Regions from separate parts of the Streptomyces sp. NBC_01808 genome, predicted to be linked through region 3. Evidence: riboswitches for the same ligand, from Rfam matches in the RefSeq annotation. Region 3 holds a riboswitch; each other region holds the start of a gene.
The links. A riboswitch is a leader RNA that binds a small molecule or an ion and turns the genes downstream of it on or off. The one in region 3 is predicted to bind cyclic di-AMP.

Region 1 (7,687 bases), 3.7 Mb from region 3:
TGTCACCCACCTCGCCCTCCACCCCCCAGCGGCGCATCTGCTCGCGGGCCAGCCGGCGGGCGACCGTAACGGCGTCCGCCTGACCTGGCACCTCGAAACCGCACCGCACCGCATCGACCCCCGAACGGAATCCCGGCAAGCCGGGACCCTGTGTCACGACCCCCGTGTGATGCGGCTGTGTGGACTGGCTCACATCCCAAACTATGGCCCCGCCGCGGCCACTTGGCAACCCCCACTGTGAATTTTTCAGAGTTGCCGTTGCACTGTGTTCGCCAAGCCCGAGGCGTGGCACACTGCTTGAGGCAGTTCCGACAGGGAGGTATGGCGTGAGCGAACCGCGGTCTGCGCCGACCGTGGGGCAGGTCGTGCTCGGCAAGCGACTCCAGGAGCTGCGCGAGCGGGCCGGGCTCAAGCGCGAGGAAGCCGCGAAGACCCTGCGCGTCGCCCCCGCCACCGTGCGCCGGATGGAGACCGCCGAGGTCGCGCTGAAGGTCCCGTACGTGCAACTGCTGTTGCAGGCGTACGGCATCGACCAGGAGGAGATCGACACCTTCGTCGCGCTGACCGAGGAGGCCAACGCGCCCGGCTGGTGGCAGCGCTTCCACGACATCCTGCCCGACTGGTTCAGCATGTACGTGAGCCTGGAGGGCGCGGCGTCGCTCATCAGGTCGTACGAGCCGCACTTCGTGCCCGGTCTGATGCAGACCGAGGACTACGCGCGGCACGTGCTGAAGGTCGGCTCCCTCGGCCGGGTCGCGCCCGCGGAGATCGAGCGGCACGTCGCGCTCCGCATGGAGCGCCAGGACCTGCTCACCCGCGAGGACGCGCCGCGGTTCTGGGTCATCGTGGACGAAACGGTCCTGCGCCGCCCGGTGGGCGACGGCGCGGTGATGCGCGCGCAGGTCGACCGGCTCCTCGACATCGCGTCGCTGCCCAACGTCACGCTCCAGATGGCGGAGTTCCGCACCGGCCACCATCCGGGCACGTACAGCCCCTTCGTCCTCTTCCGGTTCGCCATGCCCGAGCTGCCGGACATGATCTACACCGAGTACCTCACCGGCGCCGTCTACCTCGACGGCCGGCACGAGGTGGCCACACACCTCGCCGCCCTGGACCACATGGCGGCCCAGGCGGCGACGGCAAAACGCACGAAGGAAATCCTCCGGGACTTCCGCAAGGAGCTGTGAATGGAACGCATTTACAACGGCATGCCGGCGGCGGACCTCGGCACCGAGGGCTGGCACAAGCCGTGGAGCGGCGGCAACGGCGGCAACTGCGTCGAGGCCATGAAGCTGCGGGACGGCCGGATAGCGGTACGGCACTCGGCGCACCCCGACGGTCCCGCCCTCATCTACACCCCCGGTGAAATGGACGCGTTCATCGAGGGTGCCAAGGCCGGCGAAGCCGACTTCCTGCTGTCGCGGAGCCCGGCGTGACCGCGTCAGGCGCGGTGCCCGCGCACCGGCTGCCGCGCCGCCCGGTCCACTCGCCGTCCCAGCCGGACGGCGAGCCCATCCCGGCGAACGGGGGTGTGGCCCAACCGCACTGACGTGGGCCACCGGCCGGGAGCACAGAGAGGGAGGGGACACCCCGGGGGGGTCCCCTCCCTCGGCGTTTGCCGGGGTACGGGCGCGCAACGCCGCCCGGGGGCACGGCAGATGAAATTCCAGAAATCATGAACCGTGGGTGTCCGCACCGCTGCCTTCCGCAGGGTATCGGCGTACGGTATGCCCCCGATGGCCCTCGTCAGCCCCCGGGGAGGCCCGCGATGAGCGCATCTCCACCCCCGTCCACCGGCGCGGAACCGCCGGCGGTCCGCGTCGGGGTGCTGCTCCCCCGGCTGCCCGAGGAGCCCGCGGCCTGGCTGGCGGAGTGCGCGGCGTACGACTCGGCGGGCGCCGACGCGCTGTGGCTGGACGGCGGTCCTGACCCGGCGCACGACGTGCTGGCGCTCGCCGCCGCCCTGGCCGCCGCCACCGGCCGGGCGAGGCTCGTCGTCGCGCTGCCCGACAGCGTCCCGCAGGCCGCGCTGCTGGCCCGGGCGCTGGCCACCGTGGTGCTGCTCAGCGGCGGCCGGCTCGCGCTCGCCGCCGACTCCCGGCGGTGCGCCGAACTCGGCGCCGTAGCACCGACGGTGCCCGCCTTCCGCCGGCTCGCGCCCGCGGGACCCGGCTACGAGGAGCCGGGCGCCGGGCGCTGGACCCCGGCGGCGGCGCCCGCAGGCCCCGACGCCTGGCGGACCGCGCTCGCCGGCGCCGCGGAGCGCGGGGTGCACGGTCTCGTCGTACCGGCCGGACAGCCCCTGTTGGAGGCGCTGCACCTCAGCGTGAGTGCCGAACGTCACACGCGCCCCAACCGCCCCACGCGTGCGCGCGTCACCACGGAGCGTCAGACTACGTGTGGATCCTCGTGATCCTCTTGTGATCTGCCGTTCGATCTCCTAGTGTCCGAGACGTTCGCAGACGCGAGCGCCGCGCTCCGGTACGCCGAATCCTGCCCGTCGGAGCCCGGATCCGTCGTCCCCACAGCCGTTCGGGCAGGAGCGGGGGAACCACTTCTCCGTCGGCAGGAGCACGGTGGCAGAACCGCACCGCACTCCCCGACTCGGGGTGAAGCCGCACAGCACGACGCGGCCGGGCAACTCCAGCCCGAACCCGACAGCTCACCTCGCAGGCGTCGGAGAAAGAGCGAGCCAACCATGGCCGGAACCGGCACCCGGCGCGCGCCCAAGTCGCGCTCCACCCGCCGCTATGCCGCCGCCGCGGGGGTGGGCATAGCCCTGCCCGTCGCCGGCGGAATCGCGGCGACCGCCGCGCACGCCTATACGGTCGAGAAGGGCGACACCCTCTCGGAGATCGCCGAGGACAACGGATTCGGTCCCGACTGGCAGCGGCTGTACGAGGCCAACAAGGAAGCCGTCGGCGACAACCCCCACCTGATCCTGCCGGGCCAGGAGCTGGACCTGGGGGACAAGAAGGCCGAGAGCAAGCCTGCCGAGGCCGACCAGACCGCCGCCAAGACCGAGCAGAAGCAGCAGCGTTACGTCGAGCACACCGTCGGCGCCGGCGAGACGCTGGCCAAGATCGCCGCGAAGTACGACGTGCCCGGCGGCTGGCAGCGGGTGTACGTCGACAACGAGAAGGCGATCGGCGACAACCCGGCCGCGCTGAAGGTCGGCACCGAGCTGCGCATCGACACCGAGGGCGGCAAGGTCGACAAGTCGATCGACCCGAACGGCTCGTCGTCCTCGGGGAGCTCCGGCGGCTCCGGCGGCGCCACCGAGGCGTCGCAGGCGAGCGTCCCGACCACCGAGTCCGGCATCCAGGCGGCGGCCAGGGAGATCGTGCCCGCCGACCAGTTCACCTGCTTCAGCAGCATCGTGGAGCGCGAGAGCGGCTGGGACCACACCGCGACGAACCCCAGCTCCGGCGCGTACGGCCTGATGCAGGCGCTGCCGGGCGACAAGATGGCCTCGGCCGGCGCCGACTGGCGGACCAACCCGGTCACGCAGATCAAGTGGGGCCTGGACTACATGAACGACCGCTACGGCAGCCCGTGCGGCGCCTGGGAGTTCTGGCAGGCGAACAACTGGTACTGATTCCGGGGGCGATGGCCCGCGGGAGTCTTTTTCGCCCCGTCGCGCGGATCCGTCCGCGCGGCGGGGCGCGTTCGTCGTACGGGCTACGCCCCGGCCGCCCGTTCCGCCGCGGACTCACCGGCGGACCCATCGGCGGACCCATCGGCGGACTCACCGGCGGACAACTCGGCCAGATCCCGGGCCGCCTGGGCGAGGAGCCGGTGCATCGCCGCCTCCGCGGCGTCCGGGTCCTGCGCCCGAATCGCCGCCAGCACGGCGCGGTGGCCCGGCACGGGGTCCTGCGGGTGGTGTCCGGGGCCGTGCACCAGGCGGTCGCGCGCGGCCAGGCCGCTGGCGAGGACCTGATCCATGCGCTCCAGCAGCTCGTTGTGCGAGGCTGCCAGCAGGGCGCGGTGGAACGCGAGGTCCGCGGCGACGGCCTCGGCCGCGCCGTCCCGCGCCCCGGCCATCGCCGTGAGCGCCGCCTCCAGCGCCGCCAGGTCCGCGTCGGTGCGCCGCACCGCGGCCAGCCGGACCGCCGCGGGCTCGACGATGCCGCGCACCTCGTCCAGGTCGCGCAGCAGCGGGGAGGCGGCCCGCGCGGCGGCGCCCTCGCCCTGCTGCCGGCCCGCGGTCTCGAAGCGCCAGCGCAGCACGTCGGCGTCGAGGAGGTGCCAGTCGGCGCGCGGCCGGACGAACGTGCCGCGCTTCTGCCGGGCGTCGACCATGCCCTTGGCCGCCAGCACCTTCAGCGACTCGCGCAGCGCGGTGAGGCTGACCCCCAGCTCGGCCTGGAGGGCGGCGAGGTCGAGCGTGGCGCCCTCGGCGATCTCACCGCCGAGTACCCGGTGCGCGAGGGTCTCCACCGTCTGCCCGTGCACCCCGCGGCGCGCGTAACCCGCCATGGCCGCTCGCTCCTCCCTCACGTCACCGCTCCCGGTGCTCCCGCCACCCCCGCGGCGCCCCCGCTCAGGCCGATGACTTTACGACGCTCCAGCCGCCGTCCACGACCAGGCTCGTGCCGGTCACGTAGGACGCCTCGGGCGCGGCGAGGAAGGCGACGGCGGCGGCCACCTCCTCCGGCGCGCCCAGCCGCCCCGCGGCGGTCTGCCCGGCGCTGGCCCTGCGGTCCTCCTCGGGGACACGGTCCCAGAGCCGGGTGAGCACCGGTCCCGGCAGCACGGTGTTCACCCGCACCGACGGGCCGTACTCGACGGCCAGTTGGCCGGCCAGCGACAGCAGCCCGCCCTTGGCGGCGGCGTACGCGGGGTGTCCCGGGATGCCGTGCCTGGCGTGCACGGACGAGACCAGCACCGCGGCGCCCGGGGCGCCCTGCTGCGCGCGCAGCCCGGGCAGGCAGGCGCGGAAGCCGAGGAACGCGGCCGTCAGCCCGACGTCGACCTGGCGCCGCCAGGAGGCGGGCGACGTCTCGTGCGCGGGGGCGACGTCGACGGCGACGGCGTTGGAGACGAGGACGCCGACGGGCCCGAAGTCCCCTGCCGCGGACAGGATCCGGGCCCAGCCGTCCTCCTCGGCCACGTCCGCGACGGCCGCCGCCGCCGTGCCGCCCGCGGCGCGGATCTCCTCGGCCGTGGCCTCCGCCCGGTCGCCGTCGATGTCGGCGACGACGACCGCGGCGCCCTCGGCGGCGAGCCGGCGGGCGATGGCCGCGCCGATGCCGGCGGCGGCCCCGGTGACGACGGCGGTGCGGCCGTCGAAGCGTGCGGTGTACGGGAGTTGCGTGGCTCCGGCTGCTGTCACGAGTTCGCGCTCCGGGTGTTGACGGATCTGCCGCGGCACTTCTACGTTTCCCCAAGGTTAATTCGTAATTTAAGAATTGAGCAAGAGGGGCGGAGACAGCGTGGGACGCATCCACTTCGGCGGCGACTACAACCCCGAGCACTGGCCGGAGGAGGTCAGGGCCGAGGACATCCGGCTGATGAAGGAGGCCGGGGTCTCCATGGTCACGGCCGGGATCTTCTCCTGGGCGCTGGTCGAACCGCGGCCCGGCGCGTACGACTTCGACTGGTTCGGCCGGGTGCTGGACGACCTGCACGGCGCCGGCATCCGCGTCTGCCTGGCGACGATGACCGCCTCCCCGCCGCCGTGGCTGTCCGAGCGGCATCCCGAGGTGCTGCCGCAGGACGCCGACGGCGTCCGCAGGTGGCCCGGCTCGCGCCAGCACTTCTGCCCCTCCAGCCCGGTCTACCGCGAGCACGCGGTGCGCCTGGTCACCGAGCTGGCCACCCGCTACGGCACCCACCCCGCCCTGGAGAGCTGGCACATCGGCAACGAGTACGGCTGCTCCAACCCCCGCTGCTACTGCGACGTCTCCGCCGCCGACTTCCGCCGCTGGCTGCGCGAGCGCTACGGCACCGTCGAGGCGCTGAACACCGCCTGGGCCACCACCTTCTGGTCGCAGCGCTACGACACCTTCGAGCAGGTGCTCCCGCCGCGCACCACCCCCACGCACCCCAACCCGGCACAGGTGCTGGACTACGCGCGCTTCTGCGACGACGCGCTGCTGCAGTGCTACCTCGCCGAGAAGGAGGCGCTGCGCCGGATCACCCCCGGCGTGCCCGTCACCACCAACCACCTGCCGCTGCACAAGGCCGTCGACGCGTTCGCCTGGGCGGCGCACGAGGACGTCCAGGCCCTGGACTACTACCAGGACCCGTACGACCCGGAGACCCACATCGGGGCGGGCCTGGCTTTCGACGTGACCCGCTCGGCGGGCGGCGGCCGCCCGTGGATGCTGATGGAGCAGGCGCCCAGCGCCGTCAACTGGCGGGCGCGCAACAGCCCCAAGCCGTTCGGCTCGATGCGGCTGTGGAGCTGGCAGGCCGTCGCGCAGGGCGCGGACGCGGTGCTGTACTTCCAGTGGCGGGCGACCCCCGGCGGCGCCGAGAAGTTCCACTCGGCGATGGTGCCGCACGCCGGCACCGGCACCCGGATCTTCCGCGAGGTGCGCGCGCTGGGCCGGGAGCTGGCCGCCGTGCCGCAGCTCGCGGGGGCGCGCTCGCGCCCGGAGGTGGCGCTGCTCGCGGACTGGCACAGTTGGTGGGCGCTGGAGCAGGGCTCGCACCCCTCCGCGGACCTGGACTTCACCGAGACGCTGCGCCGGCACTACCGGCCGTTCTTCGACGCGGGCGTGGAGTGCGACGTGGTGCCGCCGGACCGCGACCTGTCCGCGTACCGGCTGGTGGTGGTGCCGAACCTGTACCTGATGAGCGCGGAGACGGGCGCCCGGCTGACGGAGTTCGTACGCGCCGGGGGCCACCTGCTCGTCTCGTACTTCACCGGCATCTCCGACGACTGCGACCGCGTCCACCTCGGCGGCTACCCGGCGCCGCTGCGCGAGGTGCTGGGGCTGCGCGTCGAGGAGTTCTGGCCGCTGGCCGAGGGGCAGCACCTGCCGCTGACCGGGACGCTGGCCGGCAGCGGCGACCTGTGGTCCGAGGCGATCGACCTCGAAGGCGCGGAGGCGGTGGCGGCCTTCGGCGCGGGCGAGCTGGCCGGGCGGCCCGCGGTCACCAGGCACGCGTACGGGGACGGAGTCGCCTGGTACGCGGGCACCCGGCTGCCGGTGGCGGCGATGCGCACCCTGGTGGACCGGGTGCGCGCCGGTGCGGGGGTGGCGCCGGTGCTGCCGGGGCTGCCGGCGGGCGTCCAGGCCACCGTGCGGGAGGGCGCGGAGGGACGCTTCCTCTTCCTGCTCAACCACGGTGCCGGTACCGCGACCGTCACCCTGCCCGAGCCGATGCCCGCGGTCGCCGGCGACGGCGCGGACCCCGCGGCGGGCCCGGTCGCCTCCGTCGACCTGCCCGCCCGCGGCGTCGTCGTCCTGCAGTCCTGAGGAGCACTCTGACAAGGAGGTCGGATGCCCACCCGAAGGAAGATCCTGGCGTGGGGCGCGGCGGCGGCCGCCGCGCCCGCACTGGCCGGCTGCGGCGAGGAGGTCGGCGCGGCCCGTACGACCACGGCGGCCAGGCGCAGGCCGGGGCAGAAGGTCACGCTGACCTTCTGGACCTGGGTGCCCCTGCAGAAGGCCGTGGCCCTGTGGAACGAGCAGAACCCGGACGTGCGGGTCGACGTGCAGATGGTGCCCGC
Region 2 (7,687 bases), 1.7 Mb from region 3:
CGTCCACGTCGTAGCGGTGTCCGGAGGGCCGGGCGGGCGCTGTGTCGGTGTGATTCGGCAGAGAAGTGGAGGCGGCTGCCGGCCGCCTCGCCACGTCGGATACGGTCACTGCCGAACCTTCTTGTGCCGCGGTGTACGGAACATGAATGACGGCCGAACAGAACGGCCGAACAGACAAGTCATGCCTTGGCAGTGGTGGCGCCGGCCACCCCTTGCATAAGATCGTGATCCGTATCACGAAGTGGCACGCCGCCGCAGGAAAGCCGCCCAGGAGGCCGCCATGCGCAGGACAGCGCTCGCCGTAACCGCCGCCGCGTTCATCGCGGCCGTGCCGCTGCTCAGCTCGTGCAGCGGCGAACCGCGCGCGGGAGCCGCGGCCTTGCTCGGCGACGACGAGCGCATCACGGTCTCGCAGTTGCAGAACCGGGTCGCCGACGTGCGCGCCGCGCAGAACGACAGCCCCCAGGCCGACGAGATGATCGACAAGAGCGGCGACCTCAGCGTGGACACGCTGAACACGATGCTCCAGGGCCGGGTCATCGAGCAGGCCGCGGAGAGCCACGGCGTGACCGTCCCCCGCGGCGAGGTGCAGCGCACGCACCGGGAGGAGGCGGAGATGGCGGGCGGTGAGAAGCAGCTTGAGGCGCTGTACCTCCAGCAGTACAGCATCCCGCCGGAGGGCCTGGACACGCACTACAAGCAGCAGCTCATGGTGCAGGGGCTGGTGGAGAAGCTGGGCATCGACCCGCAGACGCAGGAGGGCCAGGCGCGGCTCGGCGGGGTCCTGGTCGAGGCGTCGAAGGACCTGGGCATCGACGTCAGCCCGCGCTTCGGCAAGTGGGACAACGAGCAGGTGCGGCTGGCGCAGGCCGACACCCCGTGGATCAAGCAGGTCAGCGCCACCGCCGAGGACGGCGCCGTCCCCCAGCAGTGAGCGGGCGGCGCGGGGCGCAGGCCCTGTCCGGCCCCGTCGTTCCACGGCCGCCGGTGCCGGGCTGTCGGCGGCGTCGGCTACGGTCGGGGACGTGACCGGCCGAATCGTCCTGCTGACCACCACCCACCGCATCGCCCCCGGGCTGCTGTCCTGGCCCGCGTGGGAGGCGCTGCGCGGCGCCGACCGCGTGCTGTGCGCCGACGCCGCGCATCCGCAGGTGCCGTATCTGCGGGAGGCGGGCGTCGAGGTGGAGACCGCCGTGCCCGACGCCCGCGAGCTGGTCGACGCCTGCGCCGAGGGCGCCACCGTCGTCGTGGTCGCCGCGGCGGACGGCGAGCCCGCGCTGACGGACGGCCTGGCCCGGCTGGCGGGCACGGGGCGGGTGGAGATGCCGTCGCTGGAGCTGCTGCCCGGTTCGTACGACGTGCCGGGTGCCCGGCTGGTCGACGTGGTCGAGGTGATGGACCGGATCCGGCGCGAGTGTCCCTGGAGCAGCGGACAGACCAGCGCGGGCCTGGCGGCGCACAGCCTGGAAGAGGTCTACGAGCTGGTCGAGGAGATCGAGTCCGGGGACTTGCAGGCCGTCCGCGAGGAGCTGGGGGACGTGCTGCTCCAGGTCGTCTTCCACGCCAGGATCGCGGAGGAGGACCCCGAGGAGCCCTTCTCCATCGACGACGTGGCGGGCACCCTCGTGGAGAAGCTGGTCCGCCGCCATCCGCACGTCTTCGGCGACGCGGTGGCCGAGACCCCGGCGGACGTGAAGGCGCACTGGCTGCGCGAGAAGGCCATAGAGAAGCGGCGTACGTCGGTCACGGAGGGCGTGCCGCTGGCGCAGCCGGCGCTGTCGCTGGTGGCGAAGCTGGCGGGCCGCGCCCGCACGGCGGGCCTGGCGGTGCAGGTGCCCGGCGGGGGACGGGCCGGGCACGGGAACGGGGCTCCGGCGGCCGCAGGGAACGGCGTTCGCAGGGACGAGGCCGCCGCTGCCGTACGGGAGGGCCGCGGCGCGGCCGCGCCGGCGGGCGATCCCGTGGACGGGTTCGGCGCCGAACTGCTCGCGCTGGCGCTGCGGGCCGAGGCACAGGGCGTGGAGCCGGAGACGGCGCTGCGGGCCGCGGCGCGCACCTACCGCGAGGCGATTCTCACGGCGGAGCAGGCGGGCTCCAGGACCGACGGCCCGTCCGCCTCCGCCGGGTCCGCCGGCGCGAGCTGACGTGGCCGGTCCGCCCGCGGGCGACGGGCCCGAGCCCGCGCTCTTCAGTTGGGAGTTCGCCACCGACCCCTACCCCGCGTACGCCTGGCTGCGCACCCACGCGCCCGTCCACCGCACCACCGTGCCCAGCGGCGTCGACGCCTGGCTCGTCACCCGCTACGCCGACGCCCGCCAGGCCCTCGCCGACCCGCGGCTGTCCAAGAACCCCGCGCACCACCACAGCGACAAGACCGGCATCCCAGGCGAGCGCAGCGCCGGTCTCATGACCCACCTGCTCAACATCGACCCGCCCGACCACACCCGGCTGCGAAGGCTGGTCTCCAAGGCGTTCACGCCCCGCCGCGTCGCCGCCTTCGCGCCCCGCGTACAGGAGCTGACCGACCGCCTCATCGACGGCTTCGCGGACCGCGGCGAGGCCGACCTCATCCACGAGTTCGCCTTCCCGCTGCCGATCTACGCCATCTGCGACCTCCTCGGCGTCCCCGCCGAGGACCAGGACGACTTCCGCGACTGGGCCGCCGTGATGATCCACCACGGCAAGGGCCCGCGCGGCGGCGTCGCGCGCGCGGTGAAGAAGATGCGCGCCTACCTCGCCGAGCTGATCCACCGCAAGCGCGCGGCGCTCGGCGGCGGCGACGCGGCGGACGACGACCTGATCTCCGGCCTCATCCGCGCCTCGGACGAGGGCGAGAAGCTGACGGAGAGCGAGGCCGCCGCCATGGCGTTCATCCTGCTGTTCGCCGGCTTCGAGACCACCGTCAACCTGATCGGAAACGGCACGTACGCCCTCCTCACCCACCCCGCCGAGCGCGCCCGGCTGGCCGCGGATCCCGCGCTGCTGCCCTCCGCGGTGGAGGAACTGCTGCGCTACGACGGCCCGGTGGAGCTGGCGACGTGGCGGTTCGCCACCGAGCCGCTGGAGATCTGCGGGCAGCGCATCGCCGTGGGCGACCCCGTGCTCGTCGTGCTGGCCGCCGCCGACCGCGACCCCGCGCGCTTCGCAGACCCCGACACCCTGGACCTGTCCCGGCGTGACAATCAGCACGTGGGCTACGGCCACGGCATCCACTACTGCCTCGGCGCCCCCCTCGCCCGGCTGGAGGCGCAGACCGCCCTGGGTACCCTGCTGCGCCGCCTTCCCGACCTGCGGCTGGCGGGCGAGACGTCCGAATTGCGGTGGCGCGGTGGGCTCATCATGCGGGGCCTGCGGACGCTGCCGGTGCACTTCGGGCGTTCGCTGTGATCTGCGCGTGACTATCAGGCGATCAACTTGTGATCGGGGGTGATTCGGTATTAAGTTCGGCCACTGGCTCGAACACACAGGGAACGAAAGGCACTCGCATGCGCTCGGGTAACGGACGCCACCGACGTCCCCGCCAGGCCCCCGCGTTCGTCGTCGCGGCCGGTGCGACCGGGGCGGGTCTCGCCCTGCCGCTGCTGGGCGCGAGCGGCGCGAGCGCCGCCGACGCCGGCACGTGGGACCGGGTCGCCGAGTGCGAGAGCGGCGGGCTGTGGAGCGCCGACGAGGGCAACGGGTACTACGGCGGCCTGCAGTTGACGATGGACATGTGGCAGGAGTACGGCGGCGAGGAGTTCGCCTCGCAGCCCGACTACGCCAGCCGCGCGCAGCAGATCACGGTCGCCGAGCGCATCCTCGCCGGCATGGGCGCCGACAAGGCGTGGCCGGAGTGCGCCCAGGACGCCGGGCTGGACGGCGACGACGGGGTGCCGGAGGTCGACCCCGGCGCCGAGTTGCCGCTGCTGCCCACGGAACCGCCCACCCTCGCCCCGAGCCCGGATGACGACTCCCGGGGCCAGGACGAGGACGGGCGTACGGACCGCGAGGACGAGCGCGACGGCAAGGACGGCGAGGGCGCCGGCAAGCATCGCGGCAGCCAGGACCCGGGCGAGCGCGACGGCGGCCCCGGCGAGCGGACCGGCCCGGACGACGACACCACCTCCGGCGAGGGCTCCGGCCGGCACCGCGCCCCGGACGCCTCCGCGACCCCGACCCCCTCCGAAGCCCCGTCCTCGCCCGGCGCTCCCGAGGCCCCGCGCGAGGCCGTCGAGACCCCCGGCGCCTCCCAGTCGCCCGATGAGACCGAGCTGCCGGAACCGGGCCGCGAGTGGATCGCCGAGATCCCCGGCGACGCGGACAAGCGCGGCGAGGACCGCAAGGGCGACGCCTCGGGACGCGACGCCGCGGCGGACGGCGGCAGTTATACCGTCCGACCGGGTGACACCCTCTCGGAAATTGCCAGAGAGCATTCCCTGTCGGGCGGATGGTCCGAGTTGTACGACGGGAACAAGAACTCCCTCGGTAAGGACCCCGACACCATCAAGCCTGGTCAGGAACTCGAATTGAGCGGGAACTGAACAGTCGGCGGGTGAAGTCGGCGCGGATTAGTCATATTTGACGTAATCGGCTGACCGGGCTACCTGACGGACGTAAAACCGGGCGTGGCATTTTCCGGGGTCTTTGAATCGCACACGCCTATGTGCTTACCGTCACATTGCTCGCCAACGCGAGTCCCGGTGATCGCCTCACGCCGAATCCTGTCGGCGTTCACCCGGGCCACCTGTGCATGAAGCACCGCTGACAGGAGCGGGGGACCCACGGTAAGCGCCGCTTCGGTCCAACGAGAAGGCGGACCGGACGGCTTGGGGTCAAGCCGCACGCATGACGTACGGCCGGGCACTCACAGCCCGCACCCGACAGCTCACCTCGCAGGCGTCGGTGAGAAAAGAGCATCATGCTTCTTCCTGCCGGAACGGGTAAGCACCGCCGCCCCGCCGCACAGGCACGCCTTGGCACACACTCCCGCATGGCCGTCCTCATGGGCGCCACCGGAACCGCGATCGGGCTGCCGGTGCTCGGCGCCCAGCACGCGTCCGCGGCGCCCATCGATACGTGGGAACGGGTAGCCGCCTGCGAGTCCAGTGGAAATTGGGCGACGAATACCGGGAACGGCTATTTCGGCGGCGTCCAGTTCTCCCAGCCGAGCTGGGAGGCCGCCGGCGGCCGGAGCTTCGCCACGCGCGCCGACCTGGCGTCGAAGCAGCAGCAGATCGCCGTCGCGGAGCGGCTGCTGTCCATGCAGGGCCCGGGCGCGTGGCCCAACTGCGGCCCACGCGCGGGCCTGGCCGCGGGCAGTCCGGCCACCGGGCAGATCATCCCACCGGCGCCGCAGGAGGCCCCGCAGCAGCAACCGGAAACCCAGCCGCAGCCGGCCCCGCAGGCGCAGGAACAGGCCCCGCAGGCGCAGGAACAGGCGCCGCAGGAGGCCCCGCAGGGCACCGAGGCCCGCGGTGCCGCCGAGCAGACGCAGCCGGAGTCCCGCACGGTCTTCCGCGGCTTCTACTACGAGGTCCGCGAGGGCGACACCCTCGACGACATCGCCCGGCGGCACGGCGGGGAGAACTGGCAGCAGTTGTACGAGGACAACAAGCCGGTCGTCGGCGCGAACCCGGACCTGATCCGGCCGGGACAGAAGCTGAAGGTGGACTAGCCCGGCGCGCGGGCGGGCCGCACCGGTCCACGGACCGGCCGGCCCGCCCGCGCCGTGTGCACCGCCGCCGCCTGCCGCCCCCTGGTGCCGCCTGCCGCCCGGCACGCCGCCGCGGTACGGCGCGGCCGTCCCGGCCCGTCCGGTGCGCGGGCCGGGACGACCACGCCGTACGCCACCCGCCACCGCGGTCCTCCTCCCCGCTCCCCGGCCCGAACCGTCTCGTACCGCGGAATGCGGCCGGGTGCGCGCCGGGGCCGTCACCCGGGGCGGCTAGGCTCAGGGCGGAACCCGTAGCGAATCCCTCCGAAGGAGACACCGTGCCGTCCATCGACGTCGTCGTAGCCCGAGAGATTCTCGACTCCCGCGGCAACCCCACGGTCGAGGTCGAGGTCGGCCTCGACGACGGCAGCACCGGCCGTGCTGCCGTTCCGTCCGGCGCCTCCACCGGCGCCTTCGAGGCCCTGGAGCTGCGCGACGGGGACAAGGCCCGCTACGGCGGGAAGGGCGTCGAGAAGGCCGTGCTCGCGGTCATCGAGCAGATCGGCCCCGAGCTCGTCGGCTACGACGCCACCGAGCAGCGTCTCATCGACCAGGCGATGTTCGACCTCGACGCCACCCCCGACAAGTCCTCCCTCGGCGCCAACGCCATCCTCGGCGTCTCGCTCGCCGTCGCGCACGCCGCCTCCGAGGCGTCCGACCTGCCGCTGTTCCGCTACCTCGGCGGCCCCAACGCGCACGTGCTGCCCGTGCCGATGATGAACATCCTCAACGGCGGCAGCCACGCGGACTCCAACGTGGACATCCAGGAGTTCATGATCGCGCCGATCGGCGCCGAGTCGTTCTCCGAGGCCGTCCGCTGCGGCGCGGAGATCTACCACCAGCTCAAGGCCGTCCTCAAGGAGCGCGGCCTGTCCACAGGACTCGGCGACGAGGGCGGCTTCGCGCCGAACCTCGACTCCAACCGGGACGCGCTGGACCTCATCATCGAGGCGATCCAGAAGGCCGGCTACACCGCGGGCCAGGACGTCGCCCTCGCGCTCGACGTCGCCGCCTCCGAGTTCTACAAGGACGGCGTGTACGTCTTCGAGGGCAAGGGCCGCTCCGCCGCCGAGATGACGGAGTACTACGAGCAGCTCGTCGCGGACTACCCGCTGGTGTCCATCGAGGACCCGCTGTTCGAGGACGACTGGGCCGGCTGGCACGTGCTGACCGAGCGCCTCGGCGACAAGGTGCAGATCGTCGGCGACGACCTCTTCGTCACCAACCCCGAGCGGCTGCAGCGCGGCATCGACGAGGGCTCGGCCAACGCGCTGCTGGTGAAGGTCAACCAGATCGGCTCGCTCACCGAGACCCTGGATGCCGTCGAGCTGGCGCAGCGCAACGGCTTCAAGTGCATGATGTCCCACCGCTCCGGCGAGACCGAGGACGTCACCATCGCCGACCTGGCCGTCGCCACGAACTGCGGCCAGATCAAGACCGGCGCCCCCGCCCGCTCCGAGCGGGTCGCCAAGTACAACCAGCTCCTGCGCATCGAGGAGATCCTCGACGACGCCGCCGAGTACGCGGGCCGCAGCGCCTTCCCCCGCTACAAGAACGGCTGAACGGACCGACCCGTACGACATCGGCGTCGGACGCACCCGGCCCCGGCCGCACCGCGTAAGGTGCGACCGGGGCCGACCACCGCTTGCCGCCCGGGGAGGACGCGACGCACATGGCCAGGGAGCGCTTCTCCACCACCACCCGGCTCAAGCTGCTCGGCGAGCAGGCCGTCAGCCGGGTCTCGGAGCGCGTCTACCGCGCGCGCCCGCCGCGCCGCAGCCGGCTGACGGGGCGGGCCGCGGTGCTCGCGCTCGTCGTCTGCTCGCTGGTGGTGGCGCTCGCGTACCCGCTGCGCCAGTACATCGCCCAGCGCGCCGAGGTCGCCGAGCTGGAGCGGGAGAAGGCGCAGGCCGAGCAGCGGGTCGAGGAGCTGCGGGACGAGAAGTCCCGGTGGAACGACCCGGAGTACGTGCGCCGGCAGGCTCGCGAGCACCT
Region 3 (7,687 bases):
CTCCGGGACGCTCGGCGCGATCGTCCTCGTCGACCACCGCAGGCTCGCCGACTCCTGGTACGCCATCGACCGGCTGGAGCACCACGGCACGCCGTTCATCGTCGCCCGCAACGACTTCGGCGGCCCGCCCTACACCAGCGCCGAAGTGCGCGAGGCGCTCGACCTCGACCCGCACGTCCCGCTGGTCGACTGCGACGCGCGGTCCCGCGAGTCCAGCAAGGGCGTGCTGATCGCCCTGGTCGAACACCTCCAGCGCCTCGCCGCCGGCACCGCCACCGCTACCGCCGCGGCCACGGCCGCCGCCGCAGCCACCGTCCCCACCGCACCGGAGACCGCGACATGACCCCGACTCCCGACGACCAGGCCGCACACGAGGGGAGCAGCAGCCCGGCGCAGCCGCGCACGGGCGCGCTGAGCGAGGCCCCTGCGCCCGGTGTACCGGGTGAGCCCGGTGCGCCCGGTGAGCCGTCGGCCGGGCCCGGTGCGCCGGGCGCCGCGCCGGGTGCGCCGGCCGACGGGCCCGCGCCCTCCGGCCCCGACGCGCCCCCCGCCGCCGACGCACCCCCCGCCGCCTGCCCCGCGCACGCCGGCGCCGCCGGCTCCGTACCCCTCAGCGGCCCCCGCTTCCACACCGACCCGCGCGACCTCTACCGCGAGATGCGCCGCGACCACGGCCCCGTCGTCCCCGTCGAACTCCCCGGCGACATCCCCGCCTGGCTCGTCATCGGCTACCGCGAACTCCACCAGGTCACCTCCGACCCCGAACTGTTCCCACGGGACCGCGGACTGTGGAACCAGTGGGAGAAGATCCCGCCCGACTGGCCGCTGCTGCCGATGGTCGGCCAGGTCATGCCGTCCATCCACTTCACCGCCTCCGCCGCCGACCACCGCAGGCACGCCGTCATGGTCGGCGCCGCACTGGAGAGCGTCGACCCCTTCGACCTCCGCCGGCACTGCGAACAGCTCGCCGACCGGCTCATCGACTCCTTCTGCTCCCGCGGCAGCGCAGAACTCGTCGGCGACTACGCCGTCCCCCTCCCCGTGCTCGTCCTCGCCCGCCTCATCGGCTTCCCCGACGCCCAGGGACGGCAACTCGCCCAGGTCCTCAACGAACTCGCGGACGGCGGACCCGGAGCGCTCAAGGCGTACGAGACGTTCGTCGAGCACATGACGCGGCTCGTCGCCGAGAAACGGCTCGCGCCCGGCCAGGACGTCGCCTCGCGGATGCTCGCCGACCCCATGCACTTCACCGACGAAGAGGTCATGCTCGACCTCAAGGACACCACCGCCGCCGGCTTCCTGCCCACCGCCGACTGGATCGGCAACTCCATCCGCCTCATGCTCACCGACGACCGCTTCGCCGCCGCCCTCGGCGGCGGGCGGCACAGCGTCGGCCAGGCCATGAACGAGGTGCTGTGGGAGGACACCCCCACGCAGATCCTCGTCGGCCGCTGGGCCGCCCGCGACACCCAGCTCGGCGGCCGCCCCGTCGGCGCGGGCGACCTGCTGCTCCTCGGCCTCGCCGCCGCCAACGACGACCCGCAGATCCAGCAGGCCCTCGGCGGGCCGGGCGGCGCGGGCGGGGCGGGCGGCATGGGCGGCGGATACGGGTACGGGGGCGCCGGCGTACCCGCACAGGCCGGCAACAGCGCCCACTTCGCCTTCAGCTACGGCGACTTCCGCTGCCCCTTCCCGGCCCAGGAGATCGCTGAGATCATCGCCCGGACGGGCCTCGAGGTACTCCTCGACCGGCTGCCCGACCTGGACCTGTCCGTGCCGGCCCGGACGCTGGTGCGGCGGCCGTCCGCGTTCCTGCGCGGCATGACCGCCCTGCCGGTCACCTTCACCCCCGTACGCGCTGCAGGAGGTCACCCGTCAACTTCTCGGTCCTGAAGGGTCGGGCTTGATGGCCTGGTTGGTCTTCACACCGATTCGCGCTCCCGGCTGCCCCCTACGACAGGACGGCCACGGGTCGCATCCACCACAGGAGAGGAGGTGCTAGGTCTCTTGCAGTGCGGGACTGTTGACGAAGCCCCACGCCAGGCGTGCGCGCTCACGCACGTTGACCCCGGCGACGTGGTCGGCCGGGCCAGCGAGCCCGCACCGACGACAACGAAAGTGATCCCGGGTCGGCCGATTGCCGCGCTCGGTATGGCCGCAGCGCGGGCAGCGCTGCGAGGTATGGCGGGCGTCGACTTCGAGAAACGCCACACCGGCCCGGCGGCACTTGTACGCCAGGTACTCACCGAGCTGTCGGAACGGCCAGGAGGAGAGCGCGGCCCGCTGGTCGCGGGAAGGCCGTACCCGTTCGCGGATTCCGCCGAGGTCCTCGACGGCGACGCCGCGTCCGGTGCGTTGTGCGACGGCCACGATCTCCTTGCTGATCTCGTGGTTGGTGTGGGCGGCATGCCGGGTCTCCCGGCGGGCCATCCGCTTGGCCCGCCGGGATGCGCTGCGGGTCTGTCTGGCCTGCAGTTCCGCCCTCTTACGGGCCCGCCAGCGCCGGTAGCGCCCAAGGCGACGACCCTGGTAATTGGTGCCGTCGCTGGCGGTGGCCAGATTCGCCATGCCCCGGTCCACACCGACCCAGCCCCTCGGCTCCGACACCGTGGGCTCGGGCACCTCACAAACGGCGAGGAGCAGCCACTTCCCGGCACGGTGCACGAGATCACTCTCGCCCTTGCGGTACTTCACCAGCAGCGCCACCTGCTCCGGATGCCCGGCGTAACACAGGCCCTTCAGGCGCCCGGCGGTGGTCCAGATACTGACCGTGCGGGCGTCGTTCGCCGCGGCATTGCAGGCGTGCAGCGTCCGTTGCAGTGCCGACGCATCTTCGGGCGTCGGCAGCAACCTGACCTGCACCACCAGCTTCATGCACGCAACCTACCGGCAGCCACTGACAACCCCTCCTATGCTGCGGAAACCGCTCTGCTCCCCGACGTCAGCATCAGGATTCGACTCTGCCCCGACCCGAAGGCCGGGGCCTCCTCGGAAGGTCATCCGTGAACTGCCCGCACGCCGCCGGCTCCGCCGCCGCCCCGACCGGCTCCGGGGCCCTCCCCGGGCCGCTGGCCATCGACCCGCTCGTACGCGACCTCGCGGGCGAGACCGCGCTCCTGTGCGCCGCCGCCCCGCTCACCCGGATCGAACTGCTCGGCGCGCCCGCATGGACCGTCACGCGGCACGCCGAGGCCCGCCAACTGCTCACCGACGCCCGGCTGGTCAAGGACATCGGCGCCTGGCGGCTGTGGCAGACCGGCGAGGTCACGGCGGAGTGGCCGCTGATCGGGATGGTCAACCCGGGCCGGTCGATGTTCACGGTCGACGGCGCCGAGCACCGGCGGCTGCGGGCCAAGACGGCGCAGGCCATCACGCCGCGGCGGCTCGACGCGCTGCGGCCGGTGGTCGAGCGGGTGACGGCCGAGCTGCTGGACTCCCTGGAGGCCGCGGCGGCCGAGGGCGACGGGGTGGTCGACCTCAAGGAGGTCTTCGCGCAGCCGCTGCCGATGCGGGTGGTGTGCGCGCTCATGGGCGTCGCGGAATCGGAGATACCGCGGCAGATGCGCCTGTGGAAAGCCTTCTTCTCCATGCTCACGCCGCAGGACGAGCGGCTCGCGGTGATGGCGGAACTCGACCGCGTGTTCACGGACATGGTGCGGCAGAAGACCGCCGAGCCCGCCGACGACCTCACGAGCGCGCTGATCCTCGCCGACGAGGGCGGCGAGCCGCTGACGGAGGAAGAGGTCGTCGGCAACCTGAAGTCCATGATCGCCGCCGGGCACGAGACCACGATCACGCTCCTGCTCACCACCGTGCGCGGACTGCTGACCCACCCCGAGCAACTCGGCCTGGTCCGCGAGGGCAAGGTGACGTGGGAGACGGCGATCGAGGAGGCGCTGCGCTACGACCCGCCGGTGACCCACCTGCTGATGCGGTTCGCGACGGAGGACATCGAGATCGCCGGCACGGTGATCGAGAAGGGCGAGGGCGTCGTCATCTCGTACCGCGCGATCGGGCGCGACGCCGGGCACCACGGGGCGGACGTGGACGCCTTCGACGTGACGCGGGCGACGCCGATCCGGCACATGACCTTCGGGCACGGGCCGCACATCTGCCCCGGCGCGGCGCTGTCCCGGCTGGAGGCGGCGGTGGCGCTGCCGGCGCTCTTCGCCCGGTTCCCGGGGCTGCGGGCGGCGGTGCCGCTGGGGGAGCTGCGCAACCTGCCGGTACTGACGCAGAACGACCTGGAGTCCTTCCCGGTACGCCTCGCCTGACGCCGGCTGACGCGGCCTGGCGCGGCCTGGCGCGGCCTGGCGCGGCCTGGCGCGGCCTGGCGCCGCCTGGCGCCGGCTGGCACCGGACGCCTTGGCGCCTGACGGCGACTGACGCTTGACGGCTGACAGATGACGTCAGTTGTCCGAGGGGCGCGTGGGGCGCCGGGAGAGCGGGGGCGCGCGCGGGCGCCGCGCGCGCCGGAGCCGGGCGGCCCTATACCCGTTCGGCTGTACCCTCTGCGTGCGGTCCGCCGGTCCGCGACTCGTCTGCCCTCACACCCTGGCCGCAATGACGCCCGAAACGCCACCTGTAACCCGCCTGGGCCCCGCCCGGTCGCCGTCCCGCCCGGGCCGCGGAACCCTGAACGACGATGGCAAGCGCCCGCGTGTCGGCCGTACAGGGAGGACAGCGCAGGAAGGGCAGCGCAGGAAAGGGCAGGTGCAGCCGGTGCGGGAGGACGGCGCGCAGAGCGCGGGGCAGGCCGAGGGCGGTCCGCAGGACGCGGAGCGCGGCTCGCACGGCGAGGGGCGCGCCCCGTACGAGAACGGGCGGGCCTACCGCGTGGGAAGCGGTGCGCTGGACCTGGCGGTCCGGACCCGCCGCCCCGACGCCCCCGGCGGTGAGCGGCGGGTCCGCTGGGTGCTGCGGTGGCTGCCGGCCGCGTTGATCGTCGTGGGGGCGGTGTTCTTCTGGTTCACGCCGGAAGGGCTGCGGTCCTCGCCGATATTCGAGACCACCCCGCTGGTCGCCGCTGCGCTGCTCACCCTGCGCGGCACCGTCGTCGTTGCCGTCGCCGCCCTGGTGGTGGACGTCACGCTCGAAATCCTCAACGGCACCGCCACGGGCCCCGACGCGCTCACCCAGATGGTGTCGCAGGTCGTGCTCGGCGCCCTGGCGATCGGCATCAACCTCCTCATCCAGCGCAACTACCGCAGGCTGGCCTCCGCCCGCCACGTCGCGGTCGCCGCGCAGCGCGCCGTGCTGCCGAATCCGCCGGACGGCTTCGGCACGCTGCGGGTCGCCGCCCGCTACCAGGCCGCTGACGCCGACGCCCGGATCGGCGGCGACCTCTACGCCGTGCAGGAGGGCCCGTACGGCGTGCGCTGCATCGTCGGCGACGTACGCGGCAAGGGGCTGGAGGCGGTGGAGTCCGTGGCGGTCGTCATCGGTGCCTTCCGGGAGGCGGCCGAGGAGGAGGCGGGGCTCGAAGGAGTCGCGCGGCGGCTGGAACGCGCGCTGCAGCGCCAGGAGACGGGGCGCAGCGGCCTCGACCGGGTGGAGGGGTTCACGACCGCGGTGCTGGCGGAGGTCGACCGCGAGGGCGGCGCGCTGCGGCTGCTCAACCGCGGCCATCCGGCGCCCCTGCTGCTGGGGTCGGACGGCGCGGCACGCACGCTGCACCCGCACGAGCACGCGCTGCCGCTGGGCATGGGCGACCTGGGTACGTGGCCGGACGAGCTGATGGAGGTGGCGTTCCCGCCGGGCGCGGCGCTCGTTCTGTTCACGGACGGCGTGACCGAGGCGCGGAACAAGGCGGGTGTCTTCTACGACCCCCTGACCCGGCTGGACGGCCGGCTGTTCGACGGCCCGCACGAACTCCTGGACACCCTCCTGGACGACGTGACCCGCCATACGGGCGGAAGGGTCGCGGACGACATGGCGCTGTTCGCCCTCGCCCGCTCCCGTACACCGTTCGGAGAGCCGCCGGACTCGCCCTCGGCTATTCACACTCCGTAGTGGAATAGCACCCCTCCGCATAACAACTGATGCACGATCAGCTAACGACCGGACCTCACTGCACGTAGTCGGGCCGTCAACTTGTCCGTTTCCGCTGGTGCATGCCCGGATCGTCCGCGGCAAAGCACAACTGAATAACGGGAACGACTTGGAATCGAACGCCGTCGTCCGCTAGCGTGCGGTAACGCAGCGCGGTCGTCACTGCCGTCGTAAGAGGCGGCACCGTGCGCCGTCGCCGAATCCCGCACGTCACAACTGCAGCAACGGCAACACCTAGGGAACCGGGGAACCACCACCTTGGGGTGAATCGGGCCAACCTCCGCGAGGAGGCGGCCCGTAGGAGACCTTCCTGCTCCGAACCCGTCAGCTAACCCGGTAGGCGAGAAGGAAGGAAAGGAGTACGCCTTCGTGGCGTCCTACAGGTCTGGGCCTGGCTACGGCCATGGCTATGACGATTACGGCTACGACGGCTATGCGTCCGGCGGCTACGCCCCCGAGGGGTATGCGCCCACCGGTTACGCCGCCGAAGAGCCGGTCGACGAAGTCCTCCCCGAGGACGACCTTCCCTCCCGCGGCCGCCGGCGCCTCCCCCGGCAGCGCGGTGGCAGCATGGCGCGCAGCGGCGCCGTACTCGGCGTGGGCGTCTTCGCCGCCGTCGGCGCGGGCAGCATGGCCACGGCGCAGGAGAAGCCCCCGGTCGCGATATCCATGCCCGACCAGGTCGACACCGTCGCGAGCCAGATAAGCGCGCAACTCCCGGACGCGGAGAGCCTGCCGGGCGTCGGCGACCTGATGCCGAGCGAGGAGGAGCCCGCTTCCGACACGGTCGTCACCACGGCTCCGCTCACCCAGGTCAGCTACGCCAGCGACACCGACACCGCGAACCAGCCCGCCGACTCCGGCGAGGCCCTGCGGGCGCGCATCCTGGAGCAGGCCGAGCAGCAGCAGGCGGAGGCCGACGCCTCTGCCCGCGCGGCCGCCGAGGCCGAGGCCGCCCAGCAGGCGGCCGAGGAGGCCGCCGAGGCGAAGGCGCAGGAAGAGGAGCGCCAGCGCCGCCTGGAGGAGGAGCGCCGCCGCAAGGCGGAGGAGGAGGCCCGCCGCAAGGCGGAGGCCGAGCGCCTCGCCAAGCTCGCCGCCAGCTACGTGGCCCCGGTCGCGAACTACACGCTCACCTCGACGTTCGGCGAGTCCGGCGACATGTGGGCCGCGGGCCACACGGGCCAGGACTTCGCCGCTTCCACCGGCACCCCGGTCAAGGCCGTGCACGGCGGCACGATCACCGAGGCCGGCTGGGCCGGCTCGTACGGCTACCGCATCGTCCTCACGCTCGAAGACGGCACCGAAGTCTGGTACTGCCACCTGTCCTCCATCATCCAGTCCTCCGGCGAGGTCACGACCGCCGACGTCATCGGGCGCGTAGGCGCCACGGGCAATGTCACCGGCCCGCACCTGCACCTTGAGGTACGACCCGGCGGCGGGGACGCAGTGGACCCCCTCGCCTGGCTGCGCAACAACGGCGCCCCGGTCTGATCGACCCGGCGGGCCCAGCGCCCCGGCCCCGGTGGCCGGGACCGACGGCCCGCCGCACGGACCGCAAGCCCCCATAAACCCCTCTCCCACGTCTCCGGCGTGCCCGAACGCAACTTCCCCCGTGGCGTCCGAGCGCGCACCGAGA

Region 1: it holds a riboswitch for cyclic di-AMP, as region 3 does, so the genes downstream of both, OG946_RS04210 (LysM peptidoglycan-binding domain-containing protein) here and OG946_RS21180 (M23 family metallopeptidase) in region 3, are expected to answer to the same signal.
Region 2: it holds a riboswitch for cyclic di-AMP, as region 3 does, so the genes downstream of both, OG946_RS12995 (transglycosylase family protein) here and OG946_RS21180 (M23 family metallopeptidase) in region 3, are expected to answer to the same signal.

The regions. Positions count from the first base shown of each region.
Region 1 is NZ_CP109072.1:1,051,226-1,058,912, forward strand. It holds gene OG946_RS04190 (ATP-binding protein) at 1-91, opposite strand, end outside; gene OG946_RS04195 (helix-turn-helix domain-containing protein) at 327-1,187, shown strand; gene OG946_RS04200 (DUF397 domain-containing protein) at 1,188-1,436, shown strand; gene OG946_RS04205 (hypothetical protein) at 1,769-2,413, shown strand; cyclic di-AMP (ydaO/yuaA leader) riboswitch at 2,517-2,691, shown strand; gene OG946_RS04210 (LysM peptidoglycan-binding domain-containing protein) at 2,699-3,598, shown strand; gene OG946_RS04215 (FadR/GntR family transcriptional regulator) at 3,682-4,482, opposite strand; gene OG946_RS04220 (SDR family NAD(P)-dependent oxidoreductase) at 4,547-5,338, opposite strand; gene OG946_RS04225 (beta-galactosidase) at 5,439-7,433, shown strand; gene OG946_RS04230 (ABC transporter substrate-binding protein) at 7,458-7,687, shown strand, end outside.
Region 2 is NZ_CP109072.1:3,051,717-3,059,403, reverse strand. It holds gene OG946_RS13020 (acyltransferase) at 1-109, opposite strand, end outside; gene OG946_RS13015 (SurA N-terminal domain-containing protein) at 281-934, shown strand; gene OG946_RS13010 (MazG family protein) at 1,026-2,144, shown strand; gene OG946_RS13005 (cytochrome P450 family protein) at 2,146-3,387, shown strand; gene OG946_RS13000 (transglycosylase family protein) at 3,486-4,520, shown strand; cyclic di-AMP (ydaO/yuaA leader) riboswitch at 4,729-4,893, shown strand; gene OG946_RS12995 (transglycosylase family protein) at 4,970-5,653, shown strand; gene eno (phosphopyruvate hydratase) at 5,971-7,254, shown strand; gene OG946_RS12985 (FtsB family cell division protein) at 7,365-7,687, shown strand, end outside.
Region 3 is NZ_CP109072.1:4,784,875-4,792,561, forward strand. It holds gene OG946_RS21155 (GTP-binding protein) at 1-343, shown strand, start outside; gene OG946_RS21160 (cytochrome P450) at 340-1,893, shown strand; gene OG946_RS21165 (RNA-guided endonuclease InsQ/TnpB family protein) at 1,999-2,874, opposite strand; gene OG946_RS21170 (cytochrome P450 family protein) at 3,003-4,274, shown strand; gene OG946_RS21175 (PP2C family protein-serine/threonine phosphatase) at 4,714-6,012, shown strand; cyclic di-AMP (ydaO/yuaA leader) riboswitch at 6,267-6,409, shown strand; gene OG946_RS21180 (M23 family metallopeptidase) at 6,421-7,542, shown strand.